DNA from 3 places in the Bacillus sp. VA13 genome. Region 2 is predicted to be linked to each of the others. Evidence: riboswitches for the same ligand, from Rfam matches in the RefSeq annotation. Region 2 holds a riboswitch; each other region holds the start of a gene.
The links. Region 2 has a riboswitch for S-adenosylmethionine ahead of AC0C66_RS09310 (5-methyltetrahydropteroyltriglutamate--homocysteine S-methyltransferase). Riboswitches for the same ligand answer to the same signal wherever they lie in the genome.
Positions count from the first base shown of each region.

Region 1: linked by a shared signal. The riboswitch ahead of metE (5-methyltetrahydropteroyltriglutamate--homocysteine S-methyltransferase) and the one ahead of AC0C66_RS09310 (5-methyltetrahydropteroyltriglutamate--homocysteine S-methyltransferase) in region 2 are both predicted to bind S-adenosylmethionine.
Region 3: linked by a shared signal. The riboswitch ahead of metN (methionine ABC transporter ATP-binding protein MetN) and the one ahead of AC0C66_RS09310 (5-methyltetrahydropteroyltriglutamate--homocysteine S-methyltransferase) in region 2 are both predicted to bind S-adenosylmethionine.

Region 1 covers NZ_JBVQPP010000003.1:195,429-201,520, reverse strand. Annotated here, with positions in the region: gene AC0C66_RS12895 (histidine phosphatase family protein) at 1-412, shown strand, start outside; gene metE (5-methyltetrahydropteroyltriglutamate--homocysteine S-methyltransferase) at 451-2,739, opposite strand; SAM riboswitch class I at 2,867-3,022, opposite strand; gene isp (serine protease Isp) at 3,154-4,113, opposite strand; gene rsbRB (RsbT co-antagonist RsbRB) at 4,336-5,169, shown strand; gene thiX (HMP/thiamine ABC transporter permease ThiX) at 5,202-5,966, opposite strand; gene AC0C66_RS12870 (ABC transporter ATP-binding protein) at 5,941-6,092, opposite strand, start outside.
Region 2 covers NZ_JBVQPP010000002.1:212,925-219,016, forward strand. Annotated here, with positions in the region: gene AC0C66_RS09290 (GntP family permease) at 1-1,281, shown strand, start outside; gene AC0C66_RS09295 (CoA transferase subunit A) at 1,305-2,021, shown strand; gene AC0C66_RS09300 (CoA transferase subunit B) at 2,018-2,674, shown strand; gene AC0C66_RS09305 (3-hydroxybutyrate dehydrogenase) at 2,691-3,464, shown strand; gene AC0C66_RS09310 (5-methyltetrahydropteroyltriglutamate--homocysteine S-methyltransferase) at 3,516-4,652, opposite strand; SAM riboswitch class I at 4,730-4,836, opposite strand; gene AC0C66_RS09315 (5-methyltetrahydropteroyltriglutamate--homocysteine S-methyltransferase) at 4,905-6,038, opposite strand.
Region 3 covers NZ_JBVQPP010000005.1:115,039-121,130, forward strand. Annotated here, with positions in the region: gene AC0C66_RS18165 (arsenate reductase family protein) at 1-177, shown strand, start outside; gene gcvH (glycine cleavage system protein GcvH) at 244-627, shown strand; gene AC0C66_RS18175 (YusG family protein) at 683-919, shown strand; gene AC0C66_RS18180 (toprim domain-containing protein) at 997-1,359, shown strand; gene AC0C66_RS18185 (thioredoxin family protein) at 1,361-1,681, shown strand; gene AC0C66_RS18190 (SCP2 sterol-binding domain-containing protein) at 1,789-2,133, shown strand; SAM riboswitch class I at 2,248-2,354, shown strand; gene metN (methionine ABC transporter ATP-binding protein MetN) at 2,460-3,485, shown strand; gene metP (methionine ABC transporter permease MetP) at 3,478-4,146, shown strand; gene metQ (methionine ABC transporter substrate-binding lipoprotein MetQ) at 4,160-4,984, shown strand; gene AC0C66_RS18210 (carboxymuconolactone decarboxylase family protein) at 5,069-5,446, shown strand; gene AC0C66_RS18215 (YuzK family famiily protein) at 5,639-5,776, shown strand; gene sufC (Fe-S cluster assembly ATPase SufC) at 5,970-6,092, shown strand, end outside.

The sequences.
Region 1 (6,092 bases), on a different contig from region 2:
CCCGCTGGTTAAAGATCATATGTTCAGAGAAATGTCACTGGGCTCATGGGAAGGGAAAAAACAAGAAGATATTGAAAGGGACGAACCAGATCTTTTTCATGCTTATTTTCATTATCCCGAAGCTTATCGCCAGCAGGGATGTGAAACGTTTTTTGACTTTGAAAACCGGGTAAGGCTAGCTCTCCAATCTATTTTAGACAGCCATTCTTCCGGTAATGTTCTCTTGGTTACCCATTCTGTCTTTATATTAATGCTGTTAAATATCATAAAGGGAAGACGCGTTCATGACATATGGAATTCTGCTTACATACATGATACATCATTGAGCCTTGTGGAATTTGATGAAAATGGAACAGCCAAAATATTAATAGAAGGGGACGGGAAGCATCGGAAACCGATTTCCGCTTTCTAATAGAAAAAACCATCTGCCAAAGACAGATGGTTTCTATTTTATACAAGCTGTGTCTGCTGAGCTCTTGCCTGTTTTGCGGCTTCAACCATGTTTTTCAATGCGGCAACCGTTTCTTCCTGCTGTCTTGTTTTCAATCCGCAGTCTGGGTTTACCCAGAAGCGGTCAGTCGGACAGACGGCAAGCGCGTCAACGATAATGTTGTACATTTCTTCAGTTGACGGTACACGAGGGCTGTGAATGTCATATACACCAAGGCCTAGCCCTTTCAAATACGGATGGTCTTTTAAATAATCTAAAAATCCTCCGTGGCTTCTGCTGTGTTCGATTGTAATCACATCGGCATCAAGATCATTGATCGTATCGACGATGTCTTCGAAGTTGCTGTAGCACATATGTGTATGAATTTGCGTCTCGTTTTTCACGGAAGAAGTGGTTAATCTGAATGCTTCTGCCGCCCAAGTCAAATACTCATCCCAATCTTGGGTTTTTAATGGAAGGCCTTCGCGCAGCGCCGGTTCATCCACTTGAATAATTTGAATGCCTGCGTCTTCAAGCGCTTTTACTTCTTTGCGAAGGGCAAGCCCGATTTGGAAGGCGATTTCTTTTCTCGAAATGTCGTTTCGAGGGAAAGACCAGTTTAAGATTGTAACAGGACCGGTCAGCATTCCTTTCACATGCTTGGATGTCAGGGACTGTGCATATACCGTGTCTTTCACTGTCATCGGTTCAATGAATTCAACATCTCCGTAAATGACTGGCGGGCGGACACAGCGTGAGCCGTATGATTGAACCCAAGCGTATTTTGTGAAGGCAAAGCCGGCCAGCTTTTCACCAAAGTATTCGACCATATCTGTCCGTTCAAATTCACCGTGCACTAGCACATCAAGATCCAATTCTTCCTGAATATCAATCCATCGTTTTGTTTCCGCATTGATAAAGTCTTGGTACTGTTCATCAGACCACTCATTTTTCCGCCATTTTTGGCGTGCGCTCCGCACTTCAGCAGACTGCGGGAAGCTTCCGATCGTAGTTGTCGGCAAAAGCGGAAGGCCGAGAGAGTCATTTTGCAGGGCTAAACGTTCTTCAAACGGAATCGGGCGTTTGAAGTCTTTATCGGTTAATTGCTCAAGTTCTTTCTTTTGTTCAGAATTTGCGCCTGTTGCAAACTGTTTGAGCGCCTGAATATCAGCTTTCGCCTGCTGAATCTGTTCGCTGATCGCCGCTTTTCCTGATACTAAACCTTCTTTCAAAGCTGTCAGCTCGGCTAGTTTTTCTTTTGCGTAGGATAATCCGTTCAGCAGATCCTTTTCCAAATGCTCATCAGGGTGCTTCGCTACCGGAACATGCAGCAGGCTGCTGGAAGGCTGAATCCACAGTTCATCAACCTTTGCAATGCTGAGAATATCAAGAACGGCATCGAGACGTTCTTCAAGATCCGCTTTCCAAATGTTGCGTCCGTCGATAACGCCGGCTGCCAGCACTTTGTCTGTTGGGAATCCGTGTGTTTTCAGCTGTTCCAGGTTTCTGCCTTTATCATGAACGAAATCAAGGCCAATTCCCTGTACCGGGTAAGAGATCAGCTCTTCATAAGCATCAACAGAATCAAAATACGTCTGCAAAAGCACATTCAAGGATGAAAGCTCGTTAGTCATGCTTTCAAATAATTCTTTTGCGCCGCGGACATCTTTGGCAGAAGCTGTAACAAGCGCCGGCTCATCGATTTGAACCCATTTTACGCCTTCTTCTTCCAGCTCTTTCAGAAGCTGTACATATAACGGCACAAGGCGTTTTTGGATCGCTTTTGCTTCAGACGGTTCATAGCCTTTAGCAAGCGTGACGAACGTATAAGGGCCGACAATCACAGGTTTTGTTTCAACGCCGTATTCCTGTTTGATCCGGCGGTAATCTGTGAGCTGTTTGTTTCTTGTCAGGCGGAATTCAATGCTCTCGTCATATTCCGGAACGATGTAATGGTAATTTGTATTAAACCATTTTGTCATTTCACTGGATACGGCGTCTTTTATTCCGCGGGCGATAGCAAAGTATGTATCGGTAGCGTCAGTCAAATGTCTGAACCGTTTCGGAATCCAGTTGAAGCTGACTGCTGTGTCGAGTACATGGTCATACTGTGTGAAATCAGAAACAGGCACAACATCAATCTGCTGGTCAATTTGTGTTTTTGCTGCGGATAAAAATAGGTCGTCGATTTGCTTTAAAAACGTATCTTTATCAGTGCTGCCTTTCCAATACGCTTCAAGTGCTTTTTTCCATTCTCTGTTCAGTCCAATTCTCGGGAATCCTACATTCGATGTTTTGATGGTTGTCATTGTTTCTCCTCCTTTATATGTAAAACACTCTCGTTAACCCGCGGATACAGGCCGCTAAGAGGTTTTCTCACAATAAAAAGCCTCTTTCCCATGAGAGAAAGAGGCTTTTCTGCGTAAAACACTGCCTCTCTCATCTCTCAGACACAATCTGATGGAATTAGCACCGTGCCTTATGAGACATCAGTCTCGGCGCGAAAAGCAGTGCGCCCCATTTCACAATGGAATTACGGTCGGTTGCTGTTGGGGTCAAAAGGCCAATCCCTCGCCCAACTCTCGATAAGAGAAAATGTTATTAATTTTTTGAAAAGTTGAATCATTTGTTGGTAATCTTAACAGTAATTCAAATTCGCTGTCAACATAGAATTTGAAATTTTATTTACAATATTTGGTTTATGTTATATAAGAAAAATAATTTTATAGGGTCATCAAATGTGATTGCTCTGCTCTTTCTGCCAGCTCATCAGGAGCAGTTAAATACAGGAATCCATTGCCTGCCAGCGTTTTAGCAATATCAAGCGGAAGAGTCCTGCGGATCAGCTGTGCATAAACCTCAGATTCAGAAAGCTTTCTTTGAAATGATTCTTCTTCATAGCTTTTGATTAAAGCAAGCGCTCCGCTGACATGGGGAGCAGCCATTGAAGTGCCGGTAAGCTTACCGTACTTCTTGTTAGGAAGAGTGGATAAGATATTTTCTCCGGGAGCCACAAGGTCAATCTCTTTATTCGCGTTAGAAAATTCTGATAATTCTCGCGCTACCGAAACAGATCCGACCGCGATGACTTCATTATAAGCCGCAGGGTAGGAAAGCTCTTCTGTGCGTTCGTCTCCGTCACCCTCATTTCCCGCTGCGCAAACGACAAGCACTCCGTTTTTGACGGCGTTTTTCACTGCTTCTGCCAGCTCTGGCACATCGCTTGGTCCGCCAAGGGACATTGAGATGATATCGACTTTCTGTTCCACCGCGTAGTTAATGCCGTTAATAATCCATTCGTATTGTCCGCTGCCGTTTTCACCGCCAAGAACCTTCACAATCAATAGGCTTGCCTCAGGCGCGACCCCGGTAATGCCGCCGTTTGAATCGTTAGCTGCAATTGTTCCAGCGACGTGTGTGCCATGTCCGTTGTAGTCGGAGATCGCATCTTCCTTGCCGCCGTCATCATCCGTGAAGTTCTTTCCGCCGATGATTTGGTTCTTTAAATCAGGATGGCTTGTGTCGCAGCCCGTATCCAATACAGCAATTTTTACATTTTTGCCTTTTACCCCTTTTGCCCACATTTCTGGCGCCTTAATCACTTTAATGCCCTCAGGAAGCTCGTTTACATCCATGATCTGCTCATTCGTCACATACGGGATCAAGCGGATTTCACCATTCATAAAAAAGCCCTCCTTTTTTATGCTTTCAAGTGGATTCAAGGGTGTTGCCTCATATTATATGAAAAAAACAACCGCTCGGACAGAGCCATTTGAAGCATTTTGAAAAAATAGGATACAACCCAAAGAATTAGTAATTTTCAAAATATTGGATGGCTTCAGCATGTATGACTGGGATTCAGCTGTTAGTCAAGTTATAATAGTGTTGGGGAAAGGAGCAGTGTGATGAAACTGAATGAAAAATTATATGCATTTTTTTCAGAACATGTTGAACAAATGGCCGAGGAATGGATTGAAACGATGGAGGAAAGCGATCCGAATTCGCTTTACGCCTTACATAATGCTTCTGTAACGGAAGAATTGAAAGAGCAGGATAGAGAATTTTATCGGCATCTGAATTACATGTATGTTTTACCGGAAAAACAATTTCTCGAAGAATTTCAAGAGTGGGTCATTGAGCTGACGAACGATCAAAAGCATCTTGACACTCCGGTTCAGTATGTCATTCGGGAGTTTATGAGAAACCGGAGATTATATACGAAGTATTTTGAGAAGTTCGCAGAAGAAAACGAGTCGGCGTTTGAATCGGGAGAGAAACAAAAATGGGCAGATTTGATTGTAAAAGTATTTGATTTTACCATTTATACCTTCGTCGATCACGCTGAAATGAATGCCAAACAGCAATTAAACGCCCAAAGAGAAATGATACTAGAATTAAGCTCGCCTATCATTACCCTGAGCAAATCAACAGCTCTGCTTCCGCTTGTCGGTGACATTGATACAGAACGGGCAAAGTTTATTCTGGAAAACACGCTTCAGGCTTGTGCAAAAAGACGCGTGGAGCATCTGTTAATCGATCTGTCAGGTGTTGTGGTGGTTGATACGATGGTAGCACACCAAATCTTTAAATTGATCGAGGCGCTCAATTTGATCGGTGTTAGGTCAACCCTGTCAGGAATCAGGCCTGAAATTGCGCAAACCGCTGTACAGCTGGGGATTGATTTTTCGAATATTACAATTAAAACCAATCTTGCCCAGGCATTAAACTATCATCAATAAGAAAAAATCCGCTATCCCCGATAGCGGATTTTTTATGAGGCAAAACAGAAAGATACGAGAAAAGATCCTGCGAATAACAAGAGAACGAGGCAAAAGAACAGCCAGTCGCGCCGGTTGACGGTTAGTGTCCGGTAATATGTCCGGTTTCTGCTTCCAGTAAAACCTTTCGATTCCATCGCAAGCGCTGTCCGTTCCGCTTTTCTAATGGCGCTTGCCAAAAGCGGGATGGTATACCGCTTTAACGCGCTGATTTTCTCAATGAAGCCGCTCTCCGCCGCTCCTCCTCTGATCTTGTGAGCCTGCTGGATCAGCTGGACCTCATCCTTTAACAGCGGAAGAAAACGAAAGCCTGCAATGACGCCATATGCGAGCTTTGGTGAGAGCTTGCACTGCTGGACAAGGCTCAGCATAAATAAAATCGGATCGGTTGTAAAAACAAACATCATCGATAAGGCAGAAAAGCACAAAATACGAAACCCGAGAGAGATGCCGACAGATACATTATCGCTGTTGATCGAGATAGGACCAGCTTGAAATAAGAAATTATCCGGAGTTGTCGGAACCTTGCCAAAAACAGCGGCTGTCCATACGCATCCGAATGCCAAAATCAAAAACGGAATCGTAAACAAAAACCATTTTTTCAATGGGATTTTGGCCGCCAATAGAATACCCGCAACAATGATGATATAAAAACACGCAGGAGTGTAAGGATTGTAAATAAACGACAGCATGACAACACAGCAAAAAACGGCGGCCGCTTTCACTGTCGGATTAATGAGATGTAACGGCTGTTTCATCACGCACCTCCTTTTGATATGCCATCCATTCATATAAAAGGGGAAGGGTGAGCTTTGCTTTTTGGACAAGCCCTGTTTCCTGAGAAAATAACTGCGCTGGAGATCCGTCAAAGGCCAGGCCCGTAT
Region 2 (6,092 bases):
TTCTCCTCGATTTTTATGGAGAAGATGGCGGGTTTTATTAAGCTGTATTTCCCGGTATTTTTACTCGGTGCGATTTTTGGAAAAGTCGTTGAAATGTCCGGGCTTGCGGCATCGATTGCGAAAACGATTGTCAGGCTTGTCGGGGCAAAAAGAGCGATACTTGCCATTGTGCTGATGGGCGCTATCTTGACGTACAGCGGCGTCAGCCTATTTGTTGTCGTGTTTGCCGTGTATCCGTTTGCGAAAAATCTGTTCCGAGAAGCTAACATACCGAAACGCCTCATCCCGGGAACGATTGCTTTAGGGGCTTTTACATTTACAATGGACGCACTTCCGGGGACGCCGCAAATTCAAAATGTCATCCCGACGACGTTTTTCAAAACAGACATTTATGCCGCTCCTTGGCTTGGCTTGTTCGGCGCAGTGATTGTGCTGGCAGCGGGCATGATGTATTTGGAATCGAGGCGAAAAAAAGCGCAGACATCCGGCGAAGGCTACGGCGGTTTTGATTCGGAGAATACTGCTGCTCTTGAATCGCCTGAGTTCACGGCCGAACCGGACAAAAGCCCGGTGCAGCATGCGCTTGCCTTTGTCCCGCTTATACTCGTAGGTGCAGTGAATAAATGTTTCACCATATACCTTCCAAAGTGGTATCCGAATGGATTTGATTTTTCATCGATCGGATTAAAGGAATTCGGCAAGCTCGATATTTCTTCAGCGGCTGCTATTTGGTCGGTGGAGCTCGCTCTGGTGATTGGCATCATTACAACGATTTTATTTGATTGGAGAAGGGTGTTTGCCCAAATGAAGGAAGGGCTGAATGAAGGGATCGGCGGTGCCTTGCTGGCATCTATGAATACGGGTGCCGAGTATGGTTTCGGCGGCGTTATCGCCGCGCTGCCGGGGTTTCACAAGCTGAGCAGCGGAATCTCGCACACCTTTACCGATCCGCTTGTGAACGGGGCCGTCACGACAACTGCACTGGCGGGGATCACCGGATCGGCTTCAGGAGGTATGGGCATTGCACTAAGCGCGATGTCGGATCAATACTTGCAGGCGATTCAGGCTTACAACATTCCGCCGGAAGTGATGCATCGAGTCATATCGATGGCATCAGGCGGCATGGATACGCTGCCGCATAATGGCGCTGTTATCACGCTTCTGGCCGTGACAGGACTAACTCACCGGCAATCGTATCGGGATATTTTTGCAATCACGCTCATTAAAACGGCTGCCGTATTTGCTGTGATCGCGATTTACAGCCTGACCGGTCTAGTGTAAGAGAAAACGAAAGGGGCATCAATATGGGAAAAGTACTGTCATCAAGTAAGGAAGCTGCGGAACTGATTCATGATGGAGATACACTGATCGCAGGAGGATTCGGGCTCTGCGGCATTCCTGAACAGCTCATTTTGGCGATAAGAGATCAGGGAGTAAAGGATTTAACCGTTGTCAGCAACAATTGCGGAGTTGATGACTGGGGGCTTGGTTTGCTTTTGGCTAACAGGCAAATCAAGAAAATGATCGCATCCTATGTCGGTGAAAATAAAATTTTTGAGCGGCAGTTTTTAAGCGGAGAGCTTGAGGTTGAACTTGTTCCCCAAGGAACGCTCGCTGAGAGAATTCGTGCAGGCGGTGCGGGCATACCGGGATTTTACACGGCGACAGGCGTTGGTACTTCAATAGCAGAGGGAAAAGAACATAAAACGTTCGGAGGCCGGACATATGTACTGGAGCGAGGCATCACCGGCGACGTGGCGATTGTCAAAGCGTGGAAAGCGGACACCATGGGGAATTTGGTTTTTCGGAAAACGGCGAGAAATTTCAATCCCGTTGCCGCCATGGCAGGGAAGATTACGATTGCCGAGGCAGAAGAAATCGTGGAAGCGGGAGAGCTCGATCCAGATCATATCCATACGCCGGGAATTTACGTACAGCATGTGGTGCTTGGCGCGAGCCATGAAAAACGGATTGAAAAGCGAACAGTCCGACAAGCGGCGGGAAAGGGTGAGGCGAAATGAAAGAAGCGAGAAAACGAATGGTCAAACGGGCTGTACAAGAAATCAAGGATGGCATGAACGTCAATCTTGGGATTGGAATGCCAACGCTTGTCGCAAATGAGATACCCGATGGCGTTCACGTCATGCTTCAGTCAGAAAACGGCTTGCTCGGGATCGGTCCGTATCCTGTGGAAGGAACGGAAGATGCGGATTTGATCAATGCAGGAAAGGAAACAATCACTGAAGTGACGGGGGCTTCCTATTTTGACAGCGCTGAGTCATTCGCAATGATAAGAGGCGGGCATATCGATTTGGCTATCCTCGGCGGCATGGAAGTTTCTGAGCAGGGCGATTTGGCCAATTGGATGATCCCAGGGAAAATGGTAAAAGGGATGGGCGGCGCCATGGATCTCGTCAACGGGGCGAAACGGATCGTTGTCATCATGGAACATGTCAATAAACATGGCGAGTCAAAGGTGAAAAAAACATGCTCGCTTCCGCTGACAGGCCAGAAAGTCGTACACAGGCTGATTACGGATTTGGCTGTTTTTGATTTTGATAACGGCCGCATGACACTGACGGAGCTTCAGGAAGGTGTCACAATTGAAGAGGTTTATGAAAAAACAGAAGCCGCTTTCGCTGTAAGCCAGTCTGTGATCAAACAAAATTCTTAATGGGAGGGTGTTTGACATGAAAAAACAAGTCGCCTTGGTGACTGGGGCAGCCGGCGGAATCGGATTCGAAATCGCGAGGGAATTCGCCCGTGAAGGCGCTAGCGTCATCGTTTCGGACCTTCATCAGGAAGCATGCGAAAAGACCGCTTCCAAGCTTGCAGAAGAAGGTTTTGACGCAGCAGCCATTCCGTGTGATGTGACAAAGGAAGCGCAAGTCGCTGATACGGTAAACGCCATCCAAAAACGATACGGCCGCTTGGATATTTTGGTGAACAATGCCGGTATTCAGCACGTCGCCCCGATTGAAGAGTTTCCGACAGAAACCTTTGAACAGCTGATCAAGGTTATGCTGACGGCGCCCTTCATCGCGATGAAGCATGTTTTTCCGATCATGAAAAAACAGCGGTTTGGCAGAATTATTAATATCGCATCTGTTAATGGTTTAGTCGGCTTTGCGGGGAAATCCGCTTATAATAGTGCCAAGCACGGCGTCATTGGACTGACAAAGGTGGGGGCGCTGGAAGGTGCGCCCCACGGCATTACAGTCAACGCGCTCTGTCCGGGTTATGTCGATACACAGCTTGTCCGCAATCAGCTGAGCGATCTTTCGAAAACGAGAAATGTCCCTTACGACTCCGTGCTTGAACAGGTCATTTTTCCGCTTGTGCCGCAAAAACGATTGCTTTCCGTCAAGGAAATCGCGGATTATGCGGTGTTTTTGGCAAGCGAGAAAGCGAAGGGTGTCACCGGGCAGGCTGTCGTCCTTGATGGAGGCTATACCGCTCAATAACATAAAAAACACACTTGCTCCGCCAGGGAATCAAGTGTGTTTTTTCTTTGCTTATTTCCAAACATCGTTAGCGATCTCAACCACATGGCGCAGCTTCGCCCATTGCTGTTCTTCAGTCAGCTTGTTGCCTTCCTCAGTTGAAGCGAATCCGCATTGAGGGCTGAGGCAAAGCTGGTCTAAGCTCACATAGCGGGACGCTTCTTCGATACGGCGTTTTACATTGTCTGGATGTTCAAGCTCACCGAATTTAGATGTCACTAAGCCAAGGACAAGCTGAAGATCAGAGCGCTTCACATAACGGAGTGGTTCAAATCCGCCTGAGCGTGAATCATCATACTCTAGGAAAAGCCCGTCCAGGTTCAAGCCGTCAAAAATGGTTTCGGCTGCTGCGTCATAGCCGCCTTCCGCTGTCCAAGTGGACTGGAAGTTGCCGCGGCAAATGTGCATTGTTACGGTCAAGTCATCCGGACGGTCTGCAATCGCGTCGTTAATGGATTTCGCAAACAGCTGGCGAAGCTCATCAGGCGTTGTTCCGAACGCTTCGATTTGTTTTAAGCCTTTTTCAGATAAGAAAACAGCCCATGCTGTATCATCAAGCTGGAGGTAGCGGCAGCCTCTGTCATAAAACGCTTGAATCGCTTTTTTATATGCTTTGGATACATCGTGCTGGAAAAGGTGATAGTCGTTTTTGTATGCATCCTTTTCCAGCTTTCCGCGGAAAAACAGCATATTCGGGCTTGGGATTGTCATCTTTGGTGTCGCGTCACCGGCAATGCTATGGAGAAAGGAGTAATCTTCAAGCATTGGGTGAGTTGAAAAGTCGATATCACCGGTCACTTTTATGCCGCGTGCTTTTGTCTGTACGTTATGGAATTGAATGCCCTGCTCAGGAGTAAACGGCTCAACGCCATCTAAGTTTTCAAGGAAATCAAAGTGCCACCACGCTCTGCGGAATTCACCGTCTGTCACGACGTTCAGGCCGGTTTCCTTCTGTTTTTCCACAATGCGGGTGATTTCATCGTTTTCGATTTGGCGAAGCTGCTCAGCCGTAATCTCGCCGGCCGCTTTTTGCAGCCGCGCTTTTTTAACGGGCTCAGATCTCAGCAGGCTTCCGACTTGATCCGCGCGAAACGGCGGTTTTTTTCTTTGAAGTGATTTTTGTTCTGCGGGTGTTGTTTGTTGTGGCATGTTGTCCATTCCTTCTTTCCATTCGAATATAAAAAAGCTCTTCCTTTGGATAAGGAAGAGCTTGTATGACAATCTCAACCTTATCTTCAAGAGCAATCATTGCTCTAAAGGATTTAGCACCATTCTGTTAAACAGCGGTTGCCGGGTATCGCAGGGCCAGTCCCTCCACCTCTCTTGATAAGGAAAACCTTTTTATGAAATTTTCTGATAGTATCTATTATTCACACATTTTATGTTTCTGTCAATGATAGATTATCTCCACACATCGTTGGCGATGTCGATCACATGGCGCAGCTTCGCCCATTGCTGCTCCTCTGTCAAAAGATTGCCTTCTTCTGTAGAGGCGAAACCGCACTGCGGGCTGAGGCACAGCTGATCCAGGCTGACAAAGCGCGCCGCTTCATTGATTCGGCGCTTCACATCCTCAGGATTTTCAAGCTCGCCGTATTTCGATGTAATCAAACCGAGTACAATTTGCAGATCCTTGCGTTTCACGAAACGGAGCGGATCAAAGTTACCGGAGCGGTCATCATCGTATTCCAAGAACAGGCCGTCCAAATGTAAGCCATCCAAAATCGTTTCCGCTACAGCGTCATAGCCTCCAGATGCCGCCCAAGTTGAACGGAAGTTGCCGCGGCAAATGTGCATCGTGATTGCTAAATCATCAGGCCGATCTGCCACTGCATCGTTAATCGTTTTGGCGAATAAGGCAGGCAATGTTTCTGGATCGCCGCCAAGCGCTCGGACGACCTCTCTGCCTTTTTCCTCAAAGAAGAGAGACCATGACGTATCATCAAGCTGAAGATAGCGGCATCCAGCGTCATAGAAGGCTTTGATTGCTTTTTTGTACGCTTGGGCCAGATCATGAAAGTATTCCTCTTGGTCGTCATAAATCCCTTTATCGGCTTTTTCACCGAAAAACAGCATATTCGGGCTCGGAATCGTCAGCTTTGGTGTCGCGTCACCGGCAGTCTCATGTAAAAATTGATAATCGGCAAGCGCGGGGTGGCTCGTAAAATCGAGTTTTCCCGTCACTTTGATGCTGCGTGCTTTTGTTTTCGCATGATGGAACTGAATCCCTTCAGCCGGGATGAACGGTTCCACACCGTCAAGCCCTTCCAGGAAATCATAATGCCACCAGGAACGTCGGAATTCCCCGTCTGTTACCACATCGAGACCGATTTCTTTTTGTTTTTCCACAGTGCGGGTGATCTCTTGATTTTCGATATCACGAAGCTGTTCCGCAGTGATCTCGCCAGCCGCTTTTTTTTGCCGGGCTTCTTTCACCGGAGCAGATCGCAGTAAACTGCCGACATGATCGGCACGGAAAGGAGCTTTGATTTGTTTTTCTGTTTTTTGTCCTGCAACATTTGTTTGTTGAGCCATGTCATTCGCCTCTTTTCTGAAATGTGTTGTGCATGAAAAAAGCTCTTCCTTTGA
Region 3 (6,092 bases), on a different contig from region 2:
AGCGGCATGAAATACCGCGAGCTGAATCTCAAGGAAAAGCTGTATCACATGTCGGAGGACGAGCAGCTTGAACTGCTGGCTTCAGACGGAATGCTGATCAAACGCCCGCTTACAACAGACGGCGAAAAAGTGACAGTCGGATTTAAAGAAGACCAATTTGAAGAAAACTGGGCTTAATGTAAATTTTTTTTGAAAAGTATGTTATCTTCTTATTGTAGTGCTGTAAAAAATGGAGGGATTCAATTGAGCATACCTAAAGATTTGCGTTACTCAGAAGAACACGAGTGGGTAAAAGTTGAAGGAGAAAAAGCTAGAATCGGAATTACGCATTTTGCCCAGTCTGAGCTAGGCGACATCGTGTTTGTCGAACTTCCTGAAGTCGGCGCTGAAATCAAAGCGGACGAGCCATTTGGCAGTGTTGAATCCGTTAAAACGGTATCTGAGCTTTATGCACCGATTAACGGAACTGTTGTGGAAGTAAACGAAGATCTTGATGACAGTCCGGAATTCGTCAACGAATCTCCGTACGAAAAAGCATGGATGATCGTCGTTGAGCCGTCTGACGCTTCTGAAATTGAAAAACTGATGACAGCAGAGCAATACGAAGAGATGACACAAGAAGACTAAAACAGGATAGCTGTAAAGGCAATTGGACACGCTAACGTTATGGGAGGTGTCCAATATGGCTTTCAGCAAACAAAAGCTCGATGTCACCAATGATGTGACAGGCCGCTTTCAAAATGGCCGGCTCTCGTTATATCATGAAAATGAGATGATCGGCCAAATGACAAGCATGAATGAATATGAGCTTAAGTCCGGTTATTCCTTTGAAAATGAGAAATTTTATAAGACAGCTGATGTGGTCTCAGGAAACGACGAAAAATACGTGGATTGTGACTACGAAAACGGCTGGTGTTAATGTTGGCGGTGAATTTCACTGCCTTCTTTTACAATCTGAACGTTTCAAATATGACGCGGCAGGTGAAGAAGATGAAGATGGATGAGCTGGAAAAGGTTATGATTGTCGAAGGGAAAACAGATAAAGAGAAAATCGAAAGCGTCCTGAATGAACCAGTGCGCATTATCTGCACAAATGGAACAATCAGCCAGCTGAAGCTTGAGGAATTGGCTGACGAGCTTTACGATAAAGACGTCTATATATTAGTTGATGCTGATGAATCAGGCGAGAAATTAAGAAAACAGCTGAAAAGAGAATTTAACGAAGCCTGCCATCTCCATATCGACAGAGCCTATAAGGAAGTAGCGGCTGCACCCAGGCACCATGTCGCCTCTGTATTGCTGCGTGCGAATTTGAATGTCCATACTATTTTTCTTGAAAGAAAATCCCGAGGTGTATAGCATGAAAGAACTCCAAGAATATGAGCTTGAGCACATTGAAGATGATGTGTATCTCCTTTATTTATATACTCCGTTTTGCGGCACCTGCCAGCTTGCAAGCAAAATGCTGACAGTGGTGAAAGAAATGCTGCCTGATGTCGCCTTCTATAAAAACAATGTCAATTACTCTCCGACATTCGCAAAAGCATATCAAATTGAAAGCGTCCCTTGTTTTCTGCTGTTTAAAGGCGGAAAAGTGGTCGAAAGAGGATATGCGTTTCACTCTGTTTCTTATTTATATGAGCTGATCAAACAAAAATCATCTTCCGCATCCCATTTATGACATATTTCTCTGCACAATCCAATGAAATTGTCGTTCGTTTTATAAAGGGGTTCTTGCGCCAGAAAGAGAAATGTGTATGTATGACCAACAAATAGGAGGTTGTACATATGGAGAAAGCGGAAGTTTTAGAAGATGAGTATCAGCATCTGTTTTTAAAACCCCTTTTGAACGCTTCGACATTGCTCATTACCTTCCAAGGAGAAACAGAAGCCTTAACCGTCTCAATAAACGAACAGGGAGAAATGAAAAAAATTTCTTCGCCCCAAACGTCCAACCTGACCTTTTACGGAAACCAAACAGAAATTATTGACTTATTGCACGGAGACATTTCCCTTCAGCACCTTATTCAGAGCGGAAGCCTCAAAGTAAAGGGGTCATTCAGGGCCCTGTTAAAACTAGAAGCCATACTCTGGCTGACGAACGGATTTTTTCAGAGGATTTTAAAGAATTAAAAAATAGGTAATTATTATAATAGTAAAAGTTGACATCATTTATTTTATTGACATTTAATCATTCGCCATGCTATTCTACATTAAGAATTTCCGGACGAAAAAGACTATATATTTCTCTTATCAAGAGAGGTGGAGGGAAGTGCCCTATGAAGCCCGGCAACCATCAACGCTGTTGAAATGGTGCCAATTCACACGAAGCGTTCAGCTTTGAAAGATGAGAGAAAGGCATTTTATATAAGCCTTTCTGCTCAAGTGTGCAGAAAGGCTTTTCTTTTGCAGAAAAACCCGGAAGATTTCTTAGAATAGTGTTAAGGCAGGTGATTGCTTTGATCAATCTTCAAGATGTTTCAAAAGTTTATAAGTCGAAACACGGAGATGTCAATGCTGTCCAAAATGTCTCGCTTTCCATTAAAAAAGGTGAGATTTTTGGAATTATAGGATATAGCGGAGCTGGTAAAAGTTCCTTAATCCGTCTGCTGAACGGCCTTGAGAAACCAACCTCAGGAACCGTGGAAGTGGCGGGAACCAAGATTAATGAAGTGAACGGACGCGCTTTAAGAAATGCACGCCATGAAATCAGCATGATTTTCCAGCATTTCAATTTGCTTTGGTCGCGGACCGTTAGAGACAATATCATGTTTCCTTTAGAAATTGCCGGGGTGAAAAAGAGCGAACGGATCAAGCGCGCCGATGAACTGATTAAACTGGTAGGTTTAGAAGGAAAAGAAAAATCTTATCCGTCTCAGCTGAGCGGCGGGCAAAAGCAGCGTGTCGGAATCGCCAGAGCGCTTGCAAACAATCCGAAGGTTCTCCTTTGCGATGAAGCGACATCAGCATTAGATCCGCAAACGACAGATTCAATTTTGGATCTATTGTCCGATATTAATGAAAGACTCGGTTTGACGATTGTGCTGATCACACACGAAATGCATGTCATCCGCAAAATCTGCAACAGAGTCGCTGTCATGGAAAACGGAAAGGTTGTGGAAGAAGGCGAAGTTCTCGATGTCTTCAAAAATCCGAAGGAAGACATGACAAAACGATTTGTTCAGCAGGTGACAGAGCCGGAAGAAACGAAAGAAACGCTACAGCACCTTCTTGATGAAACAGCATCAGGAAAAATGGTTCAGCTCACATTTGTCGGTGATTCTGCTGAACAGCCTCTGATTACAGAGATGATCAGAAACTTCAATGTCAGCGTCAATATTCTGCAAGGGAAAATCTCTCAGACGAAGGATGGAGCTTACGGTTCACTGTTCATCCATATTGATGGAGACGAGGAAGAAGTGCAAAACGTGATCCGGTTCATTAATGACAAACAGGTGAAAGCAGAGGTGATCACGAATGTTTGAAAAATACTTTCCGAACGTTGATTTAACTGAGTTGTGGAACGCGACATATGAAACACTTTATATGACGCTGATCTCTTTATTGTTTGCTTTTGTCATCGGGGTGATCCTCGGCTTGCTGCTTTTCCTGACAAGCAAAGGGAGCCTTTGGCAAAATAAAGCGGTCAACTCTGTGATTGCGGCCATTGTCAACATATTCAGATCGATTCCATTCCTTATTTTAATTATTTTACTGTTAGGGTTTACGAAGTTCTTAGTCGGCACGATCTTAGGGCCTAACGCCGCATTGCCGGCGCTGGTGATCGGTTCGGCACCGTTTTACGCGCGCCTTGCTGAAATCGCATTGCGCGAGGTTGATAAAGGTGTGATAGAAGCCGCTAAATCAATGGGCGCTAAAACGTCTACGATTATTTTCAAAGTGCTGCTTCCGGAGTCTATGCCGGCTCTTATTTCTGGGATCACGGTTACGGCCATCGCTTTGATTGGCTCAACGGCAATTGCCGGAGCCATCGGTTCAGGCGGCCTTGGAAACCTTGCGTACGTAGAAGGATATCAGTCTAATAATGCTGATGTTACCTTCGTTGCTACTGTGTTTATTTTAATCATCGTCTTTATTATTCAAATCATCGGTGATGTAATAACAAATATTATAGACAAACGATAAGGGAGGATTTACATTGAAAAAGCTATTTTTGGGTGCATTACTGCTTGTGTTTGCAGGGGTTATGGCTGCCTGCGGTTCAAATAACGGCGCTGAATCCGGCAAGAAAGAAATTGTGGTTGCAGCGACAAAAACACCGCATGCGGAAATTTTAAAAGAAGCTGAACCATTGTTGAAAGAAAAAGGCTACACGCTGAAAGTGAAAGTGCTTAGTGATTACAAGATGTACAACAAAGCTTTAGCTGATAAAGAAGTGGATGCGAACTACTTCCAGCACATTCCTTACCTTGAGCAAGAAATGAAAGAAAACACAGATTACAAACTTGTGAATGCCGGAGCTGTTCACTTAGAGCCATTTGGTATTTACTCTAAAAAATACAAATCACTGAAAGACCTTCCAAACGGTGCGACAATTATCCTGACAAACAACGTCGCTGAACAAGGCCGTATGCTTGCAATGCTTGAAAACGCAGGATTAATCACACTTGATTCTAAAGTGGAAACAGTTGACGCAACATTGAAAGACATTAAGAAAAACCCGAAAAACCTTGAATTCAAAAAAGTAGCGCCTGAATTAACGGCAAAAGCATATGATAACAAAGAAGGAGACGCGGTCTTCATCAATGTAAACTATGCGATCCAAAATAAATTAAATCCTAAAAAAGACGCGATTGAAGTAGAATCAACGAAAAACAACCCATACGCTAACATCATTGCGGTAAGAAAAGGCGAAGAAGATTCTGCAAAAATCAAAGCGCTAATGGAAGTTCTTCACTCTAAAAAGATCAAAGACTTCATCGAGAAAAAATACGACGGAGCTGTGCTTCCTGTATCTGAATAAGACTGAAACCCCGGATGAGAAATCCGGGGTTTTTTTCGGGTATTTTCCTAAAAGCTGTTCATAATAAAAAGGAATGTTAAACAGATGGAGGGATTTTCTTTGAATCAAGACAGAGGAAGCATGCAGGACGCGCTAAAACAGTATAAATTAGGTTTAGGCACATTTGAACAAAAGATGCCGCTGATGGGAAGAAAGTTTAACGAGTTTACTGAACAATGCTTTGCCGGCAATTCTCTGACTGAAAGAGAAAAACAGCTGATCGCCCTCGGAATCGCCATCAATGCCCAGGATGAATATTGCATGATCTATCACACAAAAGGCTGTCTTGATGAGGGAGCGACAGAAGAAAATATTCTCGAAGCCGTCAGTGTGGCGGCGGCATTTGGAGGCGGCGCGGCTCTCAGCCAAGGCGTGACAGTTGTCCAGCAGTGCATAGAGGAATTTGGAAACACCACGCATTAAGAGAAGGAATATTCCGAAAAACCATTCTCATTTGATCTAAAAGGATGCCTTCGTCTCATCTGCCGTTATTTCAAGCCATATCCTTTTTGCGGTATCCATTGCAGCGTTGATACAATAGAAGCAAATATATGAAGGGATTGATTCATTATTTGCAGCAGCCAGGATAGACTGGACCTCGATTATACGTCAGAAATGGAAAAAGCAATGCTTCTGTCTCACGGAATTGGATACGAGGAATACGGACGCCGGCTGGAAACAAGAATGAAAGTAGAGCGGCAGAGAGAGCTTGATTATGAAAAGAGCAAGCGGATTTCTGCGGGAGGTTATTGAGAAAATCAATCTTTTAAAAAAGGGTGGGAATCCACTCTTTTTCTTTTTCAATCGCTTTAATAAAGTGCAGATCTTTGTTAAACTTGAGGAATGTGCAAGGCACGATAAAAAGTTGTATTTACTTTTCATTTGTTATAAAATTAGAATGAGAATAAAATGAGAATAATGATTATATATTTTTGGAGGTATAGATATGGCTGCTTCAACATTAACGATCAAAGATCTTCACGTTGAAATCGAAGGGAAAGAGATCTTAAAGGGTGTAAACCTTGAAATAAAAGGCGGAGAGTTCCACGCCGTAATGGGACCGAACGGA